DNA from 3 places in the Streptomyces sp. NPDC052496 genome. Region 2 is predicted to be linked to each of the others. Evidence: riboswitches for the same ligand, from Rfam matches in the RefSeq annotation. Region 2 holds a riboswitch; each other region holds the start of a gene.
What was found. Region 2 has a riboswitch for cobalamin ahead of AB0L45_RS32140 (HoxN/HupN/NixA family nickel/cobalt transporter). Riboswitches for the same ligand answer to the same signal wherever they lie in the genome.
Positions count from the first base shown of each region.

Region 1: linked by a shared signal. The riboswitch ahead of metE (5-methyltetrahydropteroyltriglutamate--homocysteine S-methyltransferase) and the one ahead of AB0L45_RS32140 (HoxN/HupN/NixA family nickel/cobalt transporter) in region 2 are both predicted to bind cobalamin.
Region 3: linked by a shared signal. The riboswitch ahead of AB0L45_RS09015 (CbtB-domain containing protein) and the one ahead of AB0L45_RS32140 (HoxN/HupN/NixA family nickel/cobalt transporter) in region 2 are both predicted to bind cobalamin.

Region 1 covers NZ_JBFAUH010000014.1:148,955-156,363, forward strand. The annotation lists gene fdh (formate dehydrogenase) at 1-296, shown strand, start outside; gene AB0L45_RS20175 (4Fe-4S dicluster domain-containing protein) at 293-1,258, shown strand; gene nrfD (NrfD/PsrC family molybdoenzyme membrane anchor subunit) at 1,263-2,351, shown strand; gene AB0L45_RS20185 (hypothetical protein) at 2,348-2,734, shown strand; gene AB0L45_RS20190 (hypothetical protein) at 3,003-3,578, opposite strand; gene metE (5-methyltetrahydropteroyltriglutamate--homocysteine S-methyltransferase) at 3,679-5,997, opposite strand; cobalamin riboswitch at 6,158-6,387, opposite strand; gene AB0L45_RS20200 (NmrA family NAD(P)-binding protein) at 6,665-7,409, shown strand, end outside.
Region 2 covers NZ_JBFAUH010000029.1:100,253-107,661, forward strand. The annotation lists gene AB0L45_RS32130 (iron ABC transporter permease) at 1-763, opposite strand, end outside; gene AB0L45_RS32135 (ABC transporter substrate-binding protein) at 763-1,899, opposite strand; cobalamin riboswitch at 2,173-2,386, shown strand; gene AB0L45_RS32140 (HoxN/HupN/NixA family nickel/cobalt transporter) at 2,417-3,601, shown strand; gene AB0L45_RS32145 (VOC family protein) at 3,706-4,206, opposite strand; gene AB0L45_RS32150 (DoxX family protein) at 4,313-4,864, opposite strand; gene AB0L45_RS32155 (hypothetical protein) at 5,141-5,380, opposite strand; gene AB0L45_RS32160 (hypothetical protein) at 5,803-6,795, shown strand; tRNA gene AB0L45_RS32165 (tRNA-Val) at 7,206-7,291, opposite strand; gene AB0L45_RS32170 (hypothetical protein) at 7,322-7,409, opposite strand, start outside.
Region 3 covers NZ_JBFAUH010000005.1:48,192-55,600, forward strand. The annotation lists gene AB0L45_RS08990 (serine hydrolase) at 1-470, shown strand, start outside; partial or broken gene AB0L45_RS08995 (transposase) at 477-770, opposite strand; gene alaS (alanine--tRNA ligase) at 1,102-3,756, opposite strand; gene tsaD (tRNA (adenosine(37)-N6)-threonylcarbamoyltransferase complex transferase subunit TsaD) at 3,854-4,927, opposite strand; gene AB0L45_RS09010 (histidine phosphatase family protein) at 5,018-5,830, opposite strand; cobalamin riboswitch at 5,937-6,080, shown strand; gene AB0L45_RS09015 (CbtB-domain containing protein) at 6,115-6,333, shown strand; gene AB0L45_RS09020 (CbtA family protein) at 6,350-7,111, shown strand; gene AB0L45_RS09025 (CAP domain-containing protein) at 7,320-7,409, opposite strand, start outside.

The sequences.
Region 1 (7,409 bases), on a different contig from region 2:
AGGCGCGCGTCATGGTCACCCGCCGGATCGCGTCCCTGACCGTCCAGGGCCGTACGGTCCACCAGATCGGCCTGCCCTTCCACTGGGGGCCCAACGGCGTGGTCAGCGGCGACGCCGCCAACGAACTGGTGGCCATCGCCCTCGACCCCAACGCCCACATCCAGGAGGACAAGGCGCTCACCGCCGACATCCGGCCCGGCCGCCGGCCGCGCGGCCCCGAGCTGCCGGAGCTGGTCGCGGCCTACCGGCGGCGCGCCGGCATCGACGAGACCACTGGAACGGAGCCACGCGCGTGACCGACCACCTGACCGGCACCCACCTGCTCAGCGGCGTCGAGCCGGACCCGGCCGGAGACGCCGGACACTCCGCGGCACCGCCCCGGACGGGCTTCTTCACCGACACCTCGGTCTGCATCGGCTGCAAGGCCTGCGAGGTGGCCTGCAAGGAGTGGAACGCCCTGCCGGAGGACGGGCTGTCCCTCTCGGGCATGAGCTACGACAACACGCAGGGGCTGGGGGCCTCGACGTGGCGGCACGTGGCCTTCATCGAACAGCCGGTGCCGTCTCCCGAAGGGCGTACGGAACTGCCGTTGGCCGACGGGACGGACACCGACGGCGCGCGCACGGCAAGCGACACGGCGGACTCCGGCGGCGAACTGCGCTGGCTGATGGCCTCCGACGTGTGCAAGCACTGCACGCACGCCGCGTGCCTGGACGTCTGCCCCACCGGCTCGCTCTTCCGCACCGCATTCGGCACCGTCGTCGTCCAGGAGGACATCTGCAACGGCTGCGGCTACTGCGTACCCGCCTGCCCGTACGGCGTCATCGAACAACGCCCCTCCGACGGCCGCGCCTTCAAGTGCACCCTGTGCTACGACCGGCTCGGCGCCGGGCAGGAACCCGCCTGCGCCAAGGCGTGCCCGACCGAGTCCATCCAGTACGGGCCGCTGGACGAACTGCGCGAACGGGCCGCGCTCCGCGTCGACCAGCTGCACGCCGCAGGCGTCACCGACGCGCGGCTGTACGGGCACGAGCCCACCGACGGCGTCGGCGGGGACGGCGCGTTCTTCCTGCTCCTCGACGAACCCGAGATCTACGGGCTGCCACCGGACCCCGTCGTCACCACCCGCGACCTGCCCGCCATGTGGAAACACGCGGGCGCCGCGGCGCTCACGCTGGCCGGCGGCGTCGCGCTGGCGTTCGCCGGGCCCGCGCTGAAGCACCTCGGCAGTGCCACCGTCCGCAAGGGAAGGCGATGAACGGATGAACCGTTCCGATGTGACCCGCGAGGGCTCCGAGGGCGGGCGCCCGGGGCGCGACGCCGCGCCGGAGATGCTGCGGGGCGGGCCGGGCGCCGACGGGCGAGGACGGCGCAAGGGCGGCAGACGTGGCCGGGGCGGGCGCGGCGAGCAGCTGATGGCGCCGCCCGCCGAGTTCGCGTCGTACTACGGCAGACCCGTCATCAAGGCGCCCGCCTGGCGCGCCCGGGACATCGCCGGCTACTTCTTCCTCGGCGGGCTGGCCGGTGCCGGATCGGTGCTGGCCGCCGGAGCGCACGCGACCGGACGCACCGCCACCGCCACCGCCATGAAGGTCTCCTCGCTCGCGGCGGTCACCCTGTCCACCGCCGCGCTCGTCAACGACCTCGGCAGGCCGAGCCGGTTCGGGAACATGCTGCGGGTGCTCAAGCCGACCTCGCCGATGAGCGTCGGCTCCTGGCTGCTGGCGGCCTACGGGCCCGCCGCGGGCGCCGCGGCGGCTTCCGCGGTCACCGGGCGGCTGCCCCGGGCGGGCGCCGTGGCGACCGGCGCCGCCGCGCTCCTCGGACCGGCCGTCGCCACCTACACCGCGGTCCTCGCGGCGGACACCGCCGTCCCCGCCTGGCACGGCGCGCACCGCGAACTCCCGTACCTGTTCGCGGCGTCGGCGACGGCCGCCGCCTCCGGCATGGCGCTCGTCGTCGGCCCCGTACGGGAGACCGCGCCCGCCCGCTGCGCCGCGGTACTGGCCGCGGTCGCCGACGAAGCGGTCACCAAGGCCGCCGAACGGCGCCTCGGCATGGTCGCGGAGACCTGGCACCAGGGGCGGGCCGGCACACTGCTCCGTACGGCGCGGACGCTCACCGCGGCCGGTGCCGCCGTGGGTGCCGCGTGCGGAGGCCGGTCCCGCACGCTGGCGGCCGCGGGCGGCCTGGCCCTGCTGGCCGGCTCCGCCTGCACCCGCTTCGGGATCTTCGCGGCCGGCATCGCCTCCGCCGAGGACCCCAAGTACACCGTCGTACCCCAACGGGCGGCCAAGGAAGCCCGCCGCACCCCACCGAAGCACAGCGCGGAGAGGACACAGCCCACATGACCCGCACACCCCACAACGCCGAGCCGGCCGAGGTCGTGCTCAGCGCACAGTCCACGGCCGACGCCGAGACCGTGCTCAGCACCCTGCGCAGCTGCTTCGCCTCCGACCGGGCCGACGGCGACACCGCGCACGACCAGCGGAAGCAGCCCGGACACCCGACGGTCTGGACCGAGACGTTCGAGACCTCGGAAGTGCGCGGCGACGTCCGGCCGAACGCGGACCTGTCCGCCGCCGTCACCGCCGACCTCCAGGGCAGCCACCTGGCCGTGGACCGGCTGCGGGACGTGCTGACGCGCGCGTTCTCCGTCCGTACGGAAGGCACGGTCTCGGGCGACCAGGAGGTCGAGCTGCAGATCGTCCTGGAGAGCGCGGAGAAGAGCTGACCGCTCCTCGGAACGGCCCCCTGTCGCTGCCACGGGCGGGCGCGGAGCAGCCTCAGTCCTGCTCCGCGCCCGCCCGCTCTGCGACCGGAACCCTCACCCCGGCGGCACGCCAGGGCCCCTCAGCCCTGGCCGTGTGTGCGGCCGTCGGCCGCCGGCCGTACGAAGACTCTCGCAGGGGCGCCGAAGACCGGCAATCGTGGCCTGTTGCCAATGTCCGCGCATCTTTCCCCGCGCCGTTGCCAACGTTGCCAATCCGCCGACGCGCCGGTCAGCCGCTGTTCCCAAGCCCCTGAGCGGTGGCCCGCGCCCTTCGCGCCTCGACCTGTTCGGCGGTCATCGGTGCCTGGATGTGGTACACGTCGCCGACCCGCAGACGGTCCGGTGTGAGGAACTCGCCGTAGCAACTGACGACGCAGACGGAGACCTGGGACTCCGGCTGCCAGAACATCCGGTAGTGCGGCGCGTTCCACGGATCCGGGACCTCCACCAGCGGAACGCCGCGCCGTTCCAGCAGCCGCCGCAGCTTCTCGAACCGCAGCCTGGGAGCGAAGCGCCCGTACCGGGCGCGGATCGCCTCGTCGACATGGTCACGACTCCGGTGGGCCAGCCTGTGCACCTGCAAGGTGAAATGGTGACCCGTCCAGGGCGCGTCACCGGATGCGCGGTCCCAGAAGAATTCGGGCAGGGCATAGGAATAGCCCAGGCTGTGCTCACTGAACAGGTTCTCACCGAAGTCCGGCCCCAGTACCTCGGCCACGCGGCCGGGCGCATCGGTGTGCCGCAGGCCGAGAACGGTACCGGTGGTGACGACGTCCAGGTAGAACGCCAGGGAATACGGGGTCAACTGCGGTTCCTCGGTGCGTCGCGAAAAACAGCAGTTTACGGAACATTCTGCCGCGGGCCGTCCGCCGCCCGCCTCCGGCGGCGGACGGCCCGCCACCGCGTCAGGACGAGGGCAGCTCCGCCCGCACCGTGCGTGCGGCCGCGACGAGGTTCTCCAGGGACGCGCGGGTCTCGGGCCAGCCGCGGGTCTTCAGGCCGCAGTCCGGGTTGACCCACAGGCGCTCGGCCGGGATGGCGTCGAGGCCCTTGCGCAGGAGGCTCGCCGCCTCCTCGGCGCTCGGCACGCGCGGCGAGTGGATGTCGTACACGCCGGGGCCGGCCTCCCGCGGGTAGCCGTGTTCCGCCAGTTCGCGGGCCACCTGCATGTGGGAGCGGGCGGCCTCCAGGCTGATCACGTCGGCGTCGAGGTCGTCGATGGCCTGGACGATGTCGCCGAACTCGGCGTAGCACATGTGCGTGTGGATCTGCGTCCGGTCCCGCACCCCGCCGGTGGTGAGGCGGAACGCCTCGGTGGCCCAGGCCAGGTAGGCCGCCCGGCCGGCGGTGCGCAGCGGCAGCGTCTCGCGCAGGGCCGGTTCGTCCACCTGGATGACCCGGGTACCGGCCGCCTCCAGGTCGCCGACCTCGTCGCGCAGGGCCAGCGCCACCTGGCGGGCGGTGTCGGCGAGCGGCTGGTCGTCCCGGACGAAGGACCAGGCGAGCATGGTGACCGGGCCGGTCAGCATCCCCTTGACGGGCCGGTCGGTGAGCGACTGCGCGTACGTCGTCCACCGCACCGTCATGGGCTCGGGCCGCGAGATGTCTCCGGCGAGGACCGGCGGGCGGACGTACCGGGTGCCGTACGACTGGACCCAGCCGTGCTGCGTGGCGAGGTAGCCGGTCAGCTGTTCGGCGAAGTACTGCACCATGTCGTTGCGTTCGGGCTCGCCGTGCACGAGGACGTCGATGCCCGCCTCCTCCTGGAAGGAGAGCACCTCGCGGATCTCGCTCTTGACGCGCTCCTCGTACCCGGCCGTGCCGATCCGCCCCGCGCGCAGGTCGGCCCGGGCGGTGCGCAGTGCGGCGGTCTGCGGGAAGGAGCCGATGGTGGTGGTCGGCAGCAGGGGCAGGCCCAGGTGGGCCCGCTGGGCGGTGGCCCGCTCGGCGTACGGTGCCGAGCGGCGGCCGTCGGCGTCGGTGACGGCGGCGGCCCGGGCCCGTACGGCGGGATCGTGGGTGATCGCGGAACCGGCGCGGGAGGCCAGGTCCGCGCGGTTGGCGGCCAGTTCGGCGGCGATCGCGTGGGTGCCCTGCGCGAGGCCGCGGGCGAGGGTGGCGATCTCGCTGCACTTCTGCCGGGCGAACGCGAGCCAGCGCAGCACCTGCGGGTCGATGTCGCGCTCGGCAGTGGCGTCGAGCGGTACGTGCAGCAGGGAGCAGGAGGCGGCCACATCGACCTGACCGGCCAGGCCCAGCAGCGTACCGAGCGTGGCCAGCGACTTCTCGTAATCGTTGAGCCAGATGTTGCGGCCGTTGACGACCCCGGCGACCAGCCGCTTGCCGGGCAGGCCGCCCGCGGCGGCGAGCGCGTCCAGATTGCCGGCGGCGGCCTCGGTGAAGTCCAGCGCGAGACCGTCGACGGGGGCCTTGGCGAGCACCGGCAGGGCCTCGCCGAGCTGGTCGAAGTACGAGGCGACCAGCAGCTTCGGGCGGTCGGTGAGGGTGCCGAGGACGCGGTAGGCGCGCTCGGCGGCGTGGAGTTCGGCCGGGGTGCGGTCCTGCACCAGAGCGGGCTCGTCCAGCTGCACCCACGCGGCACCGGCCGCGCGGAGGTCGGCCAGGACCTCCGCGTAGACGGGCAGGAGCCGGTCGAGCAGGGTCAGCGGATCGAAGCCGGCGGCGACGCCGGGGGCGGGCTTGGACAACAGGAGGTAGGTCACCGGGCCGACGAGGACCGGGCGCGGCGCCAGCCCGAGCGCGAGCGCTTCGCGCACCTCGCCGGTCTGCTTGCCGGAGTCGGTGGTGAAGACCGTGTCGGGGCCCAGTTCGGGGACGAGGTAGTGGTAGTTCGTGTCGAACCACTTGGTCATCTCCAGCGGCGCCACGTCCTGCGTGCCGCGCGCCATCGCGAAGTATCCGTCCAGGGCGTCGGCCGCGACGGCGGCGCGGTGCCGTTCCGGGACGGCACCGACCATGACGCTGGTGTCCAGCACGTGGTCGTAGAACGAGAAGTCACCGGTCGGTACCTCGTGGATGCCGGCTTCGGCCAGCTGCTGCCAGTTCGCACGGCGCAGGTCCCGCGCGGTCTCCTGAAGGGCGTCCGCGCTCACGCGGCCCTTCCAGTACCCCTCGACGGCCTTCTTCAGTTCCCGGTGCTGTCCCTGGCGGGGGTAGCCGTACACGGTGGCCCGTGCTGCCGCGGCTGCGGGCTTCGCTGTCACGGAACTCTCCTTCGCGAGCGTGATCTTCTCCGAGCCCGGTGACGGGACGAGAACGCGAAGGAAGGACGCACCCGGCGAGCCGCACGGCGCCGGACGGCACCCGTGCTCGCTCCTGTGGTCGCCGACCCGCCCTCGAGGTCACCGGACGCCGCGCACGTATGGACGTACGCGGGCAACGGGCAGGTCTTCGGACTCGCGAGCACGCCTGCCGGACCTTCGCCCGGCGGACACCTACTGGCCGTCGCTTCCCGGATCCGCGGCCCGGATCCAGTGCGTATGACGGCGGTCGTTCCCGCTCACCGCTGCGGGGCAGTCCCGGATTCCCACCGGGTTCCCTCTTGCGACGCGCCTGCCTGGCGAGCAGGGCGAACCAGCTGCACCGCACAGCGTAGATCCAGCACGCCCCGTACGGACACCCCTGCTCACATGGCGGTACGTGAGATGAGACACCGGGGGAGAAGCGCGCGGGGCGGCTGTACGGCGAGCGCCCGGCCGGCCTGCCGACCGGGCGATGTGTCCGGTTCGGTGCTCACCGGGCCGGCCGGGCCTGCGGACACAATGGGACTCGTCTCCCGGCGAACTGGCCCAGCGCGCCCGCCTGCGCGTGCCACGGCAGTCCTGACACCTGCACGCCCCCGAGGCGTCATCAGCGCGAGGAGCGAACGACGTGAAGATCGTGGTCATCGGAGGCACCGGCCTCATCGGCGGCACCGTGGTCGGCAAACTCGGCGAGCGCGGGCACGAGGCGGTGGCCGCCGCGCCGGGCACCGGCGTCGACACCCTCACCGGCGAGGGCCTGGCCGCCGCGCTGACCGGGGCCCAGGTGGTCGTGGACGTGGCCAACTCGCCCTCCTTCGAGGCATCGGCGGTGCTCGACTTCTTCACCACCTCCACCCGCAACCTGCTGGCCGCCGAGGCGAAGGCGGGCGTGACGCACCACCTGGCGCTGTCGATCGTCGGTGTCGACGGCCTGCCCGACAACGGCTACTTCCAGGCGAAGCTGACCCAGGAGCGCCTGATCAGGCAGGGGCCGGTCCCGTACTCGATCGTCCGGGCGACGCAGTTCTTCGAGTTCGTCAGGGGCATCGCCGACACCGCCACCGAGGGCGACACCGTGCGCGTGGCGCCCGTGCTCTTCCAGCCCATGGCCGCCGAGGACGTCGCCGAGGCGGTGGCCGCGACCGCGGTGGCGGCCCCGCTGAAAGGCGTCACCGAGGTGGCCGGCCCCCAGCAGTTCCGCTTCGACGAACTCATCGCCCGCGCCCTGCGTGCCTGGCACGACCCGCGCAAGGTGGTCACCGACCCGCACGCCCGCTACTTCGGCTCCGAACTGGCGGAGCGCAGCCTGGTTCCCGCGGAGGGCCACGCCCGCCTGGCCGCGACCCGCTTCGAGGACTGGCTGCGGGCGTCCG
Region 2 (7,409 bases):
CCAGCAGCCCGGCCGGTACGGCGAGGGCCGGCAGCAGGAGCGTGCCCCACGTGGCACCGCCGAGGCTGCCCATCAGCCAGAACAGCACGCCACGCGTCTGCTGCTCATCCCCGGCCTGCAGTACGAGATAGCTGGTGAACCCGGCCAGGAACTGCCCGATACCGACTCCGGCCAGCACCAGCCGCAACGGCGCGAAGCCGCCGCCTCGGCGGGCCAGCGTCCACACCAGCGCGAACGAGGCGAGCGCCCCCGCGAAGGCCGCCAGCGACAGCCCCACGCCTCCGCCCAGACCGAATACGCCGCCCGCCCCCGCCACGGTGCCCGCACCCAGCACGATCGCGGCCACCGCGCCCAGCGAAGCCCCGTTGGAGATGCCCAGCAGGTAGGGGTCCGCCAGAGGGTTGCGCACCAGCGCCTGCGTGGCCGTACCGACGAGTCCGAGGCCCGCGCCGACCAGCGCCGCGAGCAGCGCCCGCGGAACCCGTAGCTGCCAGACGATCAGGTCGTCCGTACCCGGCCGGGGCGGCGCGCCCCCCAGCCGCCGGAACACCACCGACCACACCTCGGCCGGAGCGATGTCGGTGGCACCGAGCGCGACGGCCGCGGTCAGCGCGACGAACAGCGCGGCCAGCAGCCCGCCGGCAAGCCATACGGTACGAGCCGCCCCGACGGCACGAGCCGCCCCACCGCTACTTTCCGAGCCACCGGTACCCTCCGAGCCACCGGTACCAGCCTCACCCGCAACAACGGCCGGCGCCCCCATCAGCGCCCCGCCCCATCCTCGCCCGTACGTCCCTCACCCGTGCGTCCTCCGCCCGTACGCCCCTTGGCCAGACGATCCGGATAAAGCGTCTCCGCGATCCGCCGCACGGTATCCGCGTTCCCCATCCCCGCGATGGTCGTCTGCTCCGAGCCGATACGCAGGAACTTGCCTTCCTTCACCGCACGCAGTCCCGCCGTCGCCGGAAACTCCCTGAGGAACTTCTCGGCCTCGTCGAATGCCTTCTCGTTGGCCGCGGCACTCCCCCGGTTCCGTACGCCGAGCTGAATCCAGTCCGGGTTCTTTCCGACCACGTCCTCCCACGACACCGGCTTGAAGTCGCTCGCACAGTCCGCGAAGACGTTCCGCGCCCCGGCTTCCGTCAGTACCGCGTTGGCCACCTGCCGGTTGCAGACCGCGACGGGCTGCTTCGTCCCCGCGTCGAAATCGAAGAAGAAGTACGACGGCCGCTTCGCCACGGGCACGTCCGCAATGGCCTTGCGTACCGAGGACACCTTCTTCTCCATCTCCGCCACCAGCTGCAACGCGCGCTTCGAGGTGCCCGTGACCTGCCCGAGCCGCCGGATGTCCCCCTCCACCGCGGACAAGTCCTGCTGCGGCGCCTTCTTGCGTGGCGCGCACGCCGTCGAGGCCAGGTAGACGTGCTTGATGCCCGCCGCAGCGAATTCTTCCTCGGTCGGGCCGGCCGCCGCTCCGCCCATGTTGCCCATGGAAGCGAACGTGTCGATATAAACCTCGGCTCCGGAGCCGAGCAGCTTTTCCTTCGGAATCACCGTTTTCCCCAGTACCGGGACACGCTGCGCCTGGGCATCGAGTTCAGGCGGCAACGTTCCCTTCCCCGGCGGAAACCCGGTACCGGCCACCCGGTCGCCCGCTCCCAGCCGAAGCAGCATTTCCAGGCTCGCCGCATTGCTCGTGACGATTTTCCGCGGGGCCGCGGAGAACGTCGTCCGCCGCCCGTCGCAATCGGTGACCGAGACGGGAAAACCACCGGCTCCACCCCCTTGGTCGTTCGCGGCACCGCCTGCCGTACGCCCGCTACCGCCATCGCCACCGCTGCCGCTGTCGCAACCAGTGGCCAGCCCGGCAACCGCCAGCCCCACCAGCACCGCCACCACCGTCCGCCCCCTGACCACCGACCTCGTCGCCCCCACCGAGCCCACCGAGCCCACCGAACTTCCAAAACCCACCGAACTCACCGAACTCACCGAACTCACCGAATCTACTGACCCCACCGAGCCCCCCAACCCCTCACCACAACGCATACGTCCGCTCTCCCTGCCTCTCGACTGCCCGACGGCTCGCCCTTGCGAGCCCAGGACCAGGTAGTCGAGCGGAGAGCGCCACGGGTTCCCGGGACATTGATCCGATGACCATGCCGCTACCTGGCGTTAGAGTGTCCGGGCCGTGGTGTCGGGAAGACCGGTGAAGACCTTCGGGTCCAGACCGGAGCGGCCCTCGCCACTGTGATCGGGAAGTTCCCGCCCCATTCCGTACGTGCCCCGCGCCCGTACGGAGCCACTGGCCGCAGCCCGCGGCCGGGAAGGCCGGGGCGGGCGCGTACACCCGTCAGCCAGGAGACCGGCCACGGCATCTCACGAATTGATCCACGAGGTGCTGGAGCGTGACCACCGGATGTCCCTGTCCGCCGATTCCCCTACCCCTTCCTCCTCTTCTCCCCCTCCCCTCTCATCACCCGCCCCACCCGCCTCAACCGCCTCAACCGCCTCAACCCCTCTCCCCGGATTCCGCTGGCGGCGCCAGGACACCGTGCGGACCGCGGGACTGATGGCGGTCATCGCCGCACTGCACGTCGTCGCCTTCGGCGTGCTCTTCCTCCTGGTCGTGCCGAACCACTACACCGTGGGTTCGCAGGTCTTCGGAGTCGGCCTCGGCGTCACCGCGTACACCCTCGGCATGCGGCACGCCTTCGACGCCGACCACATCGCCGCCATCGACAACACCACCCGCAAACTGATGGCCGACGGCAAGCGCCCGGTCTCGGTGGGCTTCTGGTTCGCGCTCGGGCACTCCAGCGTGGTCGTCGCCATGGCGGCGCTGGTGGCCGGCGGCGCACAGCTGGCCGGCACCCTGCTCGACGACGGATCGAGCACCCACCAGGTGCTCGGCACCGTGGGCACCACGGTCTCCGGCACCTTCCTCTACCTCATCGCCGCGCTGAATCTCGTCGCGCTGGCAGGTATCTGGCGGGTGTTCCGCGCGATGCGGCAGGGCCGGTACGACGAGGCGGAGCTGGAGCAGCACCTCGACTCCCGCGGCTTCATGAACCGCGTACTGGGGCGCTTCACCCGCTCCATCACCCGGCCCGGCCAGATGTACCCGCTCGGCCTGCTCTTCGGCCTCGGCTTCGACACCGCGACCGAGGTGACGCTGATGGTGATGGCGGGCAGCGGCGCGGCGGCCGGGCTGCCGTGGTACGCGATCCTGGTGCTGCCGTTGCTGTTCGCGGCGGGGATGAGCCTGTTCGACACGCTGGACGGTACGTTCATGAACTTCGCGTACCAGTGGGCGTTCTCGAACCCGGTACGCAAGGTCTACTACAACCTCACGATCACCGGCCTGTCGATCGCCGTCGCCTTCTTCATCGGGACCATCGAGCTGGTCACCGTCCTGCACGAGAAGCTGGACCTGACGGACGGCCTGACCGGCTGGATCTCGTCGATCGACCTGGACAACGTGGGCTTCATCATCGTCGGCCTGTTCGTGGTCGTCTGGGCGGCGGCCCTGGCGTACTGGCGGCTGGCCGGAGTGGAAAAGCGCTGGTCGGCGAGGGCCACGGAGGCCCGGGAACCGGCCTGAGCCACCGGATCCCGTGGCCCCGCCACCACCGGAGCTCCCGAGCTCCCGAGCTCCCCTGGTCCCACCGGGCCCACGGGATCCGCCACCTCGACCCCACTCCACCCTCAGGTCGCCGACCCGGCCGCCGCACCCGTCTTCAGGTCACGTCCCCAGCGCGCCAGCTCCGCTTCGAGGTCGAGCGGACGGAGCCGGTCCGGTTCGTCCGGCCCCGGCCACTCCGTACGCGGCACCCGCCACATGACCTCGAACTCGTTGCCGTCCGGATCCTTGGCGTACAACGACTTGGACACCAGATGATCGGTGGCGCCGACCAGCGCCCCCCGCTGCACCAGGTCCGCGGCCACGTCCGCCAGCTCGCCGAGCGTCCCGACCTCCCAGGCCAGGTGGTAGAGCCCCACCCGGCCGTGCTCGGGGCCGGGCGCCGCGGCACCGACCGCGAACAGCCCGAGATCGTGATCGTTGGCCGTCCCCTCCGCACTCAGGAACGCGGCCCTCCCCGGGATCTCGGTATCCACCCGGAACCCCAGCGCCTCCGTATAGAAGGCCACCGCGCGCGCCACGTCCCGTACGTAAAGCACCGCATGATTCAGCCGCCGAACTGCCACATCAATCCCTCCCCTTCCCGCTTCTCACTCACCGCTCACTCCATCTCGCACTCGGCCTGGCACTCGACACTCGGCACTCGCACTCGGCACTCACTCGGCACTCGGCTCAGTCGCGCACCAGCAACATCACGAACGCCACGACCACCCCGAAGACCAGGGCAGCCACCCCGTACGCAAGTCGATGCGTACGCAGGACCGGGAGCAGCCGGTCGACCGCGTACCGACCGGGGCCGGTCAGCGCCAAGGCCGCCGCGCCCGCCGTGAGCAGCAGCTCGTACTCCACACCCTCAGGCGCGAAGAACCCGCCGCCCCACTTCACCGCCAGCGCGTTCACCATCGTCCCGACGACCGCCGCGCCCGCCAGCGGCGTCAGCAGCCCCAGGACCAGCCCCAGGCCGCCCAGCGTCTCGCTGAGGCCGGCCACCACGGCCATGGCCTTGCCGGCCGGGTAGCCGCTGGCCTCGAAGAACTGCCCGGTTCCGTCCAACCCGGGCCCGCTGAACCATCCGAACAGCTTCTGCGCGCCGTGCGCGGCCATGATCAAGCCGACCGCGAGCCGCAACACGAGCAGCCCGACGTCGTACGCGTGCGGGGTGGCGGCATGCCGGTCGTCGACACCGCTGCCGTAATCACGAAGAGGACTGAGGGGGGAAGTCATACGAGCACTCACTTCTATCTGGCCTGTCCGGCCTGTCCTGTCCGGCCTATCTGATCCATCCGGTCTACCTGCTCAGCGCGGCCCGCCCGACCCGGCGACCCCACCAACGCCCTTCAACCTTCAACCAAAATACTTGAAACTTCAAGTCACACCCCAACGATACCCACCACGCCACCCCCAAACACCCCAACCTCACTCCCAAACCTCACCCTCCGTCACCCAACCCTCACACTACGCACCCGCACACACCCGCACCCTGCCCCCACGCACACACCCTCATCCCTCCCCCTCCCCCTCCACCCCCACCCACGTGTCCTTATCGCCCCCACGCCACTCAACGAGCCCCGGCGCATCCAGATCAATGTCATCCGCGTCCGGCGCCAACCCCGCATGCCGCAGGAACTCGGCGACATCGCCACGCCCATGCGCCAACCCGACGATCTGCCCATGAACCGTGACCCGTCGCCGCCCGGACGACGAGGGCGGATGAACGATCACCGGCGGATGCTCAGCCATACCTTCAGCGTGCACCGCAACCAACCACCACGCACGTCGACTGGAGCCCGGCCTGGCAGCCACCACAACGAACGAACATCCTTCTCCAGGACGCTGCGGCTCGGAGACGCCCGCCCTCATTGATGACAGTCACTGATGTCACCCGAAGCCTGTCGCCTACAGCCTGGAAATTCTCCATTCCAGCCGCTGGCACACCGCGCTGACGGAAATAACGGCAGCAGGGGCAAGTGACGGCTGCGCTCCACGAATCGCGGGGGCCTGTCGAGACGCTGACAGCACAGCAATTGGCTGTACGTGCGCTCATCCTCCTGGACATTGGGCATACGGGAGCCGCTCACGAATGCGCCGAACGGGGCGTGCGACTGGGCCCGGATATACCGATCGTCAGGGCGGGCCACGGCCGAAGCAGCCTGGAACAGGGGGTGCTGAGCGATGCTTGGGCAGATGCCGAGGCCGCTCGACGCGCGGACGCCACCGATCCGCTTGCCATCTTCCTGCTGGCGAACCTCCTGCAGGAGCACGGGCAGTTCGAGGAGGCGTTGGGACTACTGTCGACCGCACTGGAGCGGGCGCCGTTCGAGACCGAACTGCGTATTGCCAGGGCCGACGTACTGAACGAAATGGATAGGAAGTCGGAAGCCTTACAGGACCTGAGCATCGTGGTGTCCCGCTGGCCGCACCACGCCGTCGGCCTGATATCCCAGGCCCTGGTACACATCACCTCGGGGAGCGAGGAGGATCTGCGATTCGCGTCCTGCCGTACGGCTTGCCCCGGACAGCCATGCAATGCTCGCGACGCGGGCGGCCATCGAACTGAACGACGAACAGCCCCAGCGCGCACTTGCCCTTATGCCCGAGCCGAGCCATTGCCGTCCGTCCGCCGTCGGAGCGATATGCCACAGCGAAGCCGTGTGCCACATGCTTCTGGACGACCCCGACCGTGCGCTCACTCGGTTGAACGCGGGCTTGTCTGCGTTCCCCCGCAGTCTGGAAATGCTTGCGACACGTTCCTGGCTGCTCCTGCTCACGGATCGGGACGAGCCCGCGCTGCGGGACGCCGAGATGGTGCTCCATCGGAAACGGACGAGTTCTTTTCCTTAGTGGTGCGAGGAACTGTTCAACTCGGCCGGGAACGATGGGCGGCCGCCGCCGATGACGCCGCTACCGCTCTCCGGCAACAGCCCGAACATCTCCCCTGCCTGTGGGTGCACGGAGCCGCCAGCCTCCAGCTGGGAGACCGAGCGCGGGCACAGTCGGACTGGGCAAAAATGCAGACCCGCAACGCCGCACACCCATTGACGGGGCTGCTCGCACAGTTACTGGCTGCCAGCAGCCGACAGGCCACGGACTGGGGAAGTCTCGTACACGAGGCGCTGCAATGGGTGGGCACCATCCGGACTGTCCTCGGCCTCTGACGCCGGGCCGGCGGGCCGGCGGGCCGTAGGCAACGTCGCGCCCCTCCGGTGGCAGCAGATGAGAAATCTGTACCGCTCCCCTACCGCGTCGCCGCGAGTGCTGATCTTCGAGCGATCCGGCTGCACGATGCCCGTGGCATGGCCCGTGGCATGGTTGCGCGAGCCTACTGACCGCCGCCGGGGTCGCTCCCCACGTCGTGCCGGAGATCCTTGAGCACAGCCAGATCGCGATCACGATGAACGCGTACACGCACATCGTGCAGGACACGCAGCGTGAGGCCGTGAGTACATGGGTCGGCTGCTCAGGAGGCGGCTCGGAAGCAGCTCATCAGTGACCGGCTGACCAGCGCCATTGATGTCGATCCTGGATGTCAAAGACCCCCGTCAAGATCGACGAGGGGTCTTCGCGCTGGTGGGCACAACAGGATTTGAACCTGTGACATCTGCTTTGTAAGAGCAGCGATGGTGAGGACTCTGACCTGCCACTTCAACGCCCGCGTAGATCATTTGGGAGATATCTGGGAGATCAACTGTCCCAGACGCTTTCCCACCCCAGCGACTTCATGGCGCGTTCGAAGATCTCCTGCAATCCGTTCAGTCGCTCCATCCTCATC
Region 3 (7,409 bases), on a different contig from region 2:
GCGCCGATCCGGCGAAGATGACCCCGGCGAACTGGGAATCGATGATGGAGGAGCCGGGCCTGCCGCCCCTGGAGGTCACCGAGTCCGCCTCCGGCAGCGGCTGGGCGGCCGGAAATGTCGTCTCCACCACGAGCGACATGCTCCGCGTCCTCTCCGCGCTGGCGAACGGCACACTGCTGCCTCCGGCCCAGCACCGCGAGATGTGGACCACGGTCTCCACCGAGGGCGGGCACTGGACGCCGCACACCCGGTACGGCCTCGGCCTGTTCGAGCTCGACAAGGAGGCGATGGGCGGCCGGACGCTGCGCGGCATGGGCGGCAGCATCTGGGGATCCTGGTTCGCCGTGGTGGGCACCCCGGACGGCAAGCACACCATGGCCCTCCACACCAACACCGAATGGAAGAGCTGGGACATCATGTTCGACGCCATCGAGGCGGAGTTCGGCATCAGCCCGTCGTCCGCCGCCTGATTCAGGGAGGCGCCGCAGCAGGCCGGTGAGCTGCTCGAGGACGCCGTCCTGCTGCCACTTGGCGAAGTAGCCGTATGTCGTGGCCCAGCGGGCGAAGTCGTGCGGCAGACAGCGCCAGGGAATTGCGGTGCGGTCCACATACGAGATTGCGTTCATGATTGCGCGCAGGTCGTGCTCGGGTGGGCGGCCGGTGTCCAGGGCGCCCCGGCGCCGCTTGGCCGGCCAGGCGGTGAGCACGGGCTCGATCAGCTCCCAGCGTGCGTCGGACAGGTCGCTGGGGTACCCGTGGTGCGGGGTCATGTTTCCGATGCACCGCGCGATGTCCCGCTCGGCCAGCGGGCGAACGTCTGCGGGTCAGGACGTGTTGGGATGAGACAGGAGGTGCCGGAAGGAAACAGCTCTTCCTGCCGCACCCCAGGCCTACCGGCTCACCGAACCCGCTGGTCTCAAGATGCTGGAGCCGGAAGATCGCAATGCATCGCCGTGGAACAGCCCCAAACGCTCAGTAAGGACGGCGCTAGTGGCGGGCGGGCACGACGGCCGGCCCCGAAGGACAGCGGGCGGCCCCCTCCGGGAACCGCCCGCCTGTGCCACTCCGCCCGGCGTCACCGCGCCCCACGCGGGCGCACGCTCAGCGCTCCGCGATCAGCTTCGGCAGTGCCGCCAGGGTCTCCGGCAGTTCGCCGGCCGGCAGACCCCCGCCCTGGGCCAGCTCAGGGGAGCCGCCGCCGCGACCGTTCAGCAGGCGCTTGACCAGGTCGGACGCCGAGCCGCCGGCGTCCTTGCCGGCCTTGTTCAGGGCGACCACCAGGGCCGCCTTGCCGTCCGTGGCCGAACCGACGGCCACGGCGGCGGGCTGCCCGGCGGGCAGCCGGTCGCGTACGGCCATGGCGAGCGCGCGGGCCTCGTCGGCGCCGCCGTCCGCGGTGGCGGTGACGACCCGGAAGCCGCCCGCCTGTACGGCGGAGTCGGCCAGACCGGCAGCGCGCGCCGCGGTGGCCTGCTGCCGCAGCCGCTGGTTCTCGCGGTCGGACGCCTTCAGGCGCTCCAGCAATCCGGCGACCCGGTCGGGGAGTTCGGCGCGCGGTCCCTGGAGCTGTTCGGTGAGCTGGGTGACCAGGTCGCGTTCGCGGGCGAGGTAGCCGAAGCCCTCGATGCCGACGGACGCCTCCAGGCGGCGCATGCCGGCGCCGACGGACGACTCGGCGGTCAGGGCGACGACGCCGACCTGGGAGGCGTGCGCGACGTGCGTACCACCGCACAGTTCGCGCGACCAGGCGCCGCCGATCTCGACGACGCGCACCTTCTCGCCGTACGTCTCGTCGAAGAGGGCGAGCGCGCCGATCTCCTTGGCCTCCGGGAGTGTCATCCACTTCACGTCCACCGGCAGGTCGCGGCGGAGCGCCCGGTTGGCGGCCTCCTCGACCTCGCTGCGGGCGGCGGCGGACAGGCCGCCGCGCCACGGGAAGTCCAGGCGCAGGTAGCCGGGGCGGTTGTAGGAGCCGGACTGGAGGGCCGTCGGGCCGAGGATTTCGCGGAGGGCGGCGTGGAGGACGTGGGTGCCGGAGTGGGCCTGGCGCGCGCCGAGCCGCCATTCCGGGTCCACGGCCGCGTGCAGGGTGTCGCCCGGGGCGAGTTCGCCGGCGGTGACGCGGATCTGGTGGGCGACCAGGCCGGGGAGCGGCCGCTGTACGTCCAGGACCTCGGCCTCCACCGAGGTGCCGGACAGCCGCCCGGCGTCGCTGTCCTGGCCGCCGGACTCGGCGTAGAAGGGGGTGCGGTCGAGGACGACGGTGGCGATGTCGCCCTCGCGGGCCACGGGGACGGGGCCTTGGGCGCCGAGGACGGCCAGCACCGTGGAGTCGGTCTCCAGGGTGTCCCAGGCGCGCCAGTCGGTGGGGCCGTGTTCGTCCAGGACCGTACGGAGGGCCGACGTGTCCACGGCGCCGCCGGACTTGCGGGCGCGGGCGTCGGCGCGGGCCCGTTCGCGCTGTTCGCGCATGAGGGCCGCGAAGCCCTCGCGGTCCACCTCGACGCCCTGTTCGGCGGCCATCTCCAGGGTGAGGTCGATGGGGAAGCCGTAGGTGTCGTGGAGGAGGAAGGCCTGCTTGCCGGGGAGGGAACGGCCGCCCTCGGCCTTGACCTTGGTGACGGCGGTGTCCAGGACCGTGGTGCCCTGGCGCAGCGTCGCCCGGAAGGCGTCCTCCTCGCCGGCCGCCTGGCCGGCGATGCGGTCGTAGGACTCGGCGACCTCCGGGTAGCTGGGCGCCATGCAGTCGCGGGCGACGGCGAGGAGTTCCGGCAGGGCCCGGTCCTCGTAGCCGAGCTGGCGCATGGAGCGGACGGCGCGGCGCAGGATGCGGCGCAGGACGTAGCCGCGGCCCTCGTTGCCGGGGGTGGTGCCGTCGGCGAGCAGCATCAGGGCCGTACGGACGTGGTCGGCGACCACGCGCAGCCGTACGTCGTGCTGTTCGTCGGCGCCGTAGCGGACGCCGGCGAGTTCGGCGGCGCGGTCCAGGACGGGGCGGGTCTCGTCGATCTCGTAGAGGTTGTCGACGCCCTGGAGGAGGGTGGCCATCCGCTCCAGGCCCATGCCGGTGTCGATGTTGCGGCGGGGGAGTTCGCCGAGGATCGGGTAGCCGGACTTGCCGGTACCCTCGCCGCGCTCGTACTGCATGAAGACGAGGTTCCAGAACTCCATGTACCGGTCCTCGTCGGCCTCAGGGCCGCCCGCCCGGCCGTACTTGGGCCCCCGGTCGTAGTACAGCTCCGAGCAGGGCCCGCACGGCCCCGGCACGCCCATCGACCAGAAGTTGTCCTCGTCACCGCGCGAGACGATCCGCTCCTCGGGCAGGCCGGAGATCTCCCGCCACAGGGTGCGCGCCTCGTCGTCGGTGTGGTGCACGGTGACCCAGATGCGGTCGGGGTCCAGACCGTACCCGCCGTCGGCGACGGGGGTGGTGGACAGCTCCCAGGCGAAGCGGATGGCGTCTTCCTTGAAGTAGTCACCGAGGGAGAAGTTGCCGTTCATCTGGAAGAACGAGCCGTGCCGGGTGGTCTTGCCGACTTCCTCGATGTCCAGGGTCCGTACGCACTTCTGGACGCTGGTCGCGCGCGGCCAGGGCGCCGCCACCTCACCGGTGAGGTACGGCTTGAAGGGCACCATGCCCGCGTTGACGAACAACAGGGTCGGGTCGGGCGTGGGCAGCGGCGCGCTGGGAACGACGGTGTGGCCGCGCTCGGCGAAGAAGTCGAGGAAGCGGCGGCGGATCTCGGCGGTACGCAAAGGGGGCTCCGGGGCGGTCGGGGGAGGAGGGAGAGGCGGACGCGGAGGCCGTCGGAGAATGTGTCAGCACCCCGGCCGGGCGTGCTGACACAGGCTCTTACGCGGCGGCCTTCGCCGCCCTGGCGACCGGGTGCAGGGCCGCGTACTCCAGCGGCGCGGACGGGTCGATCGAGAGGTCCAGCGGGGCCGGCTCGGCGCCCGCCCGTACGAGGAGGTCGCCGACGGCGGCGATCATCGCGCCGTTGTCCGTGCAGAGGCGGAGAGGCGGCACCCGCAGGGTGATGCCCGCCTTCCGGCAGCGTTCCTCGGCGAGGGACCGTACGCGCGAGTTGGCGGCCACGCCGCCCACCACCACCAGGGTGCCCACGCCGTGCTCCGTGCAGGCCGCGACTGCCTTGCGGGTCAGTACGTCGGCCACCGCCTCCTGGAGGGAGGCCGCGCCGTCCGCGACGGGGAGCTCCTGGCCGGCGTGCCGTTCGGCCCAGCGCGCGGCGGCGGTCTTCAGGCCGGAGAAGGAGAAGCCGTACGGGTCGTCGCGCGGCCCGGTCAGCGGGCGCGGGAACGCGACGGCCTTCGGGTCGCCCTCGCGCGCGGCCCGGTCGATCGCCGGGCCGCCCGGGTACGGCAGGCCGAAGACCCGCGCGACCTTGTCGAAGCACTCCCCGGCCGCGTCGTCGAGGGTGTCGCCGAGGTGCACGATCGGGTCACGCGCCAGGTCCCGTACGAGGAGGAGGGAGGTGTGCCCACCGGAGACGATCAGCACCATGCAGGGGTCCGGCAGCGGGCCGTGCTCCAGGGTGTCGGCGGCGACGTGCCCGGCGAGGTGGTGCACCCCGTACAGCGGCACGCCCAGCCCGTACGCCAGGCCCTTGGCGCCGGCCAGCCCGACCTGGAGGGCGCCCGACAGGCCGGGGCCGGTGGTCACGGCCACCGCGCCGATGTCGGCCATGGTCAGGCCCGCCTCGTCGAGCGCGCGGCGTACGACGGGCGTGAGGGAGTGCACGTGGGCGCGGGCCGCGATCTCCGGTACGACGCCGCCGTACCGCGCGTGCTCGTCCATGCTGGACGCCACCGCGTGCCCGAGCAGCTTGCCGTCCCGGACCAGGCCGGCCCCGGTCTCGTCACAGGAGGACTCGATCCCCAGCACCACTGGAGAGCCTGGAGATGCCACCGCACCGCTCCTTCGTACCCGCCGGATTCGTTATTGCGAGTTATGTGCAATAACCGTCTCCGTCCAGGATACGGCGGCGCGCGGCCGCGGCTATGGTGCCTCGGGCGCCGCGGCCTGTGCGGGTTCTGCGGCCTGTGCGGGTTCTGCGGCCTGTGCGGGTTTCGCGTCCTGCCTTCCGGGTTCCGTTCCCTGTCCGGGTTCCGTTCCCTGTCCGGGTTCCGCGTCCTGCGTCCCGGGCTCCGTCCCCTGCCCGGGTTCCGTTCCCTGTCCGGGTTCCGCGTCCTGTCCGGGCTCCGCCCCTTGCCCGGGCTCCGCCCCCCGCCCGGGCCCCGTCCCGAGTTCCGCCGCCACCCGGGCGTTCCACCGCCCGTCCCGTCCGCTCAGCGCCGTCACGGACAGCGGCGGTACGTCCACCCGCCAGAAGGACGACGGCGGTGCCCCCAGCGCGCACACCACGGACGCACGTACGACGTCCGGCTCCACCACGGCCACCACCCGGCCGCCCTCCGCCGCGAGACCGGCCAGCCAGTCCGTCACCCGGCCGAGGAAGCGCGTCAGCGACTCGCCGCCGTGCGCCGCGCTGTCCGGGTCGGCGAGCCAGGCTGCGACCGCCTCCGGTTCGGCGGCCAGCACGTCCTCCAGGGCCAGCCCCCGCCAGCGGCCCATCGCGCACCCCGCGGCGCCCGGGTCCGGTACCGCAGGCAGGCCCAGGGCTTCGGCCGTCTCCTGGCAGCGCACGGACGGCGAGGTCAGGACCCGGCCGGCGGGCAGCGCGGCAGCGGCGGGGCGGGCGGCGCGGGCGCGGCGCAGCCCGGCGGGCGTCAGTGCTTCATCGGCCGGGAAGCGCACCGCGTGCAGCGCGTCGTCGAAAGCCGGTGAGACCAACGTCACCCGTGTTGTCATGTGCACCTCTTCCGGTGGAGATCCTGGTGGCGCACAAGGGAACAGCGGGGCGCGCGCCCGCCACCGTGCGCCTTCACGGCCACCCGGGGGCCTTGGCCCGGCCGCCGCCACGCGGTACGTTCCCGATGATATTGACGATGACATGACGGAAGCCGGTGGAAATCCGGCGCGGTCGCGCCACTGTGAACCCGCACCGGTCCCGCACGGGGCCGACGGGCGAGCCAGACCCGTCCTGTCGTGACGATCCACTGTCCGGGACGCGTGATTTCCCAGGAGGTACCGCCATGGCCCAGTCCGTCGCACCGCCGACCACCGGCTCCGCCGCACCCGCCACCCTGCCGATCAGGACGGTCCTGCCGTGGGCCGTCTTCGGCGGCGTGCTGATGCTCGTCCTGCTCTACTTCGTCGGCGCCGAACAGGGCGCCACCGCACTGCTCTCCGGCACCGGCGTGCACGAATGGGTGCACGACGGACGGCACCTGCTCGGCTTCCCCTGCCACTGACCGGGGGCGTCCGTACATGAACTCCGCCACCGTCAGATCCCTCCTGGTGCGCGGCATGCTGGCCGGCCTCGCGGCCGGCCTGCTCGCCCTGCTCGTCGCCTACCTGCTGGGCGAACCGCAGGTCGACGCCGCCATCGCCTTCGAGGACGCGCACGCCCACGAACACGAGGCCGAGGTCGTCAGCCGCACGGTGCAGTCCACCGCCGGCCTGGCCACCGGCATCCTGGTCTACGGCGTCGCGCTGGGCGGGATCGCCGCCCTGGCCTACTGCTTCGCCCTCGGGCGCACCGGCCGCTTCGGCCCGCGCGCCACCGCCCTGCTGCTCTCCGGCGCCGCCTTCGCCGCGGTCTACCTCGTACCGTTCCTGAAGTACCCGGCCAACCCGCCGTCCGTCGGCGACCCGGACTCCATCGGCAAGCGCACCGCGCTGTACTTCCTCATGATCGCCCTCAGCGTGCTGCTGACCGTCGCCGCCGTCATCCTCGGCAAGCGGCTCGCACCCCGCCTGGGCACCTGGTACGCCACGGTCGCCGCCCTGGCCGCCTTCGCCGTGGCCGTCGGCCTCGCCTACGCGTTCCTGCCGGCCGTCAACGAACTCCCCGCCGACTTCCCCGCCCTGCTGCTCTGGAAGTTCCGGCTCTCCGCACTCGGCATCCAGCTGACCCTGTGGACCGCTTTCGGCCTGCTCTTCGGCGAACTGGCCGAACGGGCTACCGGGGTTCGGGGGGCGGGAGTTTCTCGCGAGGTGGATGGGGGTGTGGTGGCGTCGGGGCGTTGAGGGTGGGTGTTTAGGGCTCGGGGGCGCCGGTGCCCGGGGGTGTTGGCGCCCGGGGAGCTCGGGGGCGCTGTTTCCGGGTGTGGGTATGGGCGTGGGCGTGTGTGTGGGCGTGTGTGTGGGTGTGGGTTCGGGTGTGTGCTTGCGTGCGCTGGTGCGCAGGCCCGGGTCCGGGTCCGGGTCCGGGTCCGTACGGCGTAGCCATACGGCCTCACATGGGGCGGGCCAGCAGCAGCGTCCACCACGGGCCGCGGTCGTCGGTTCCGCTGTTGATGCCCACGCCCGCGTGCCGGAAGGCGCA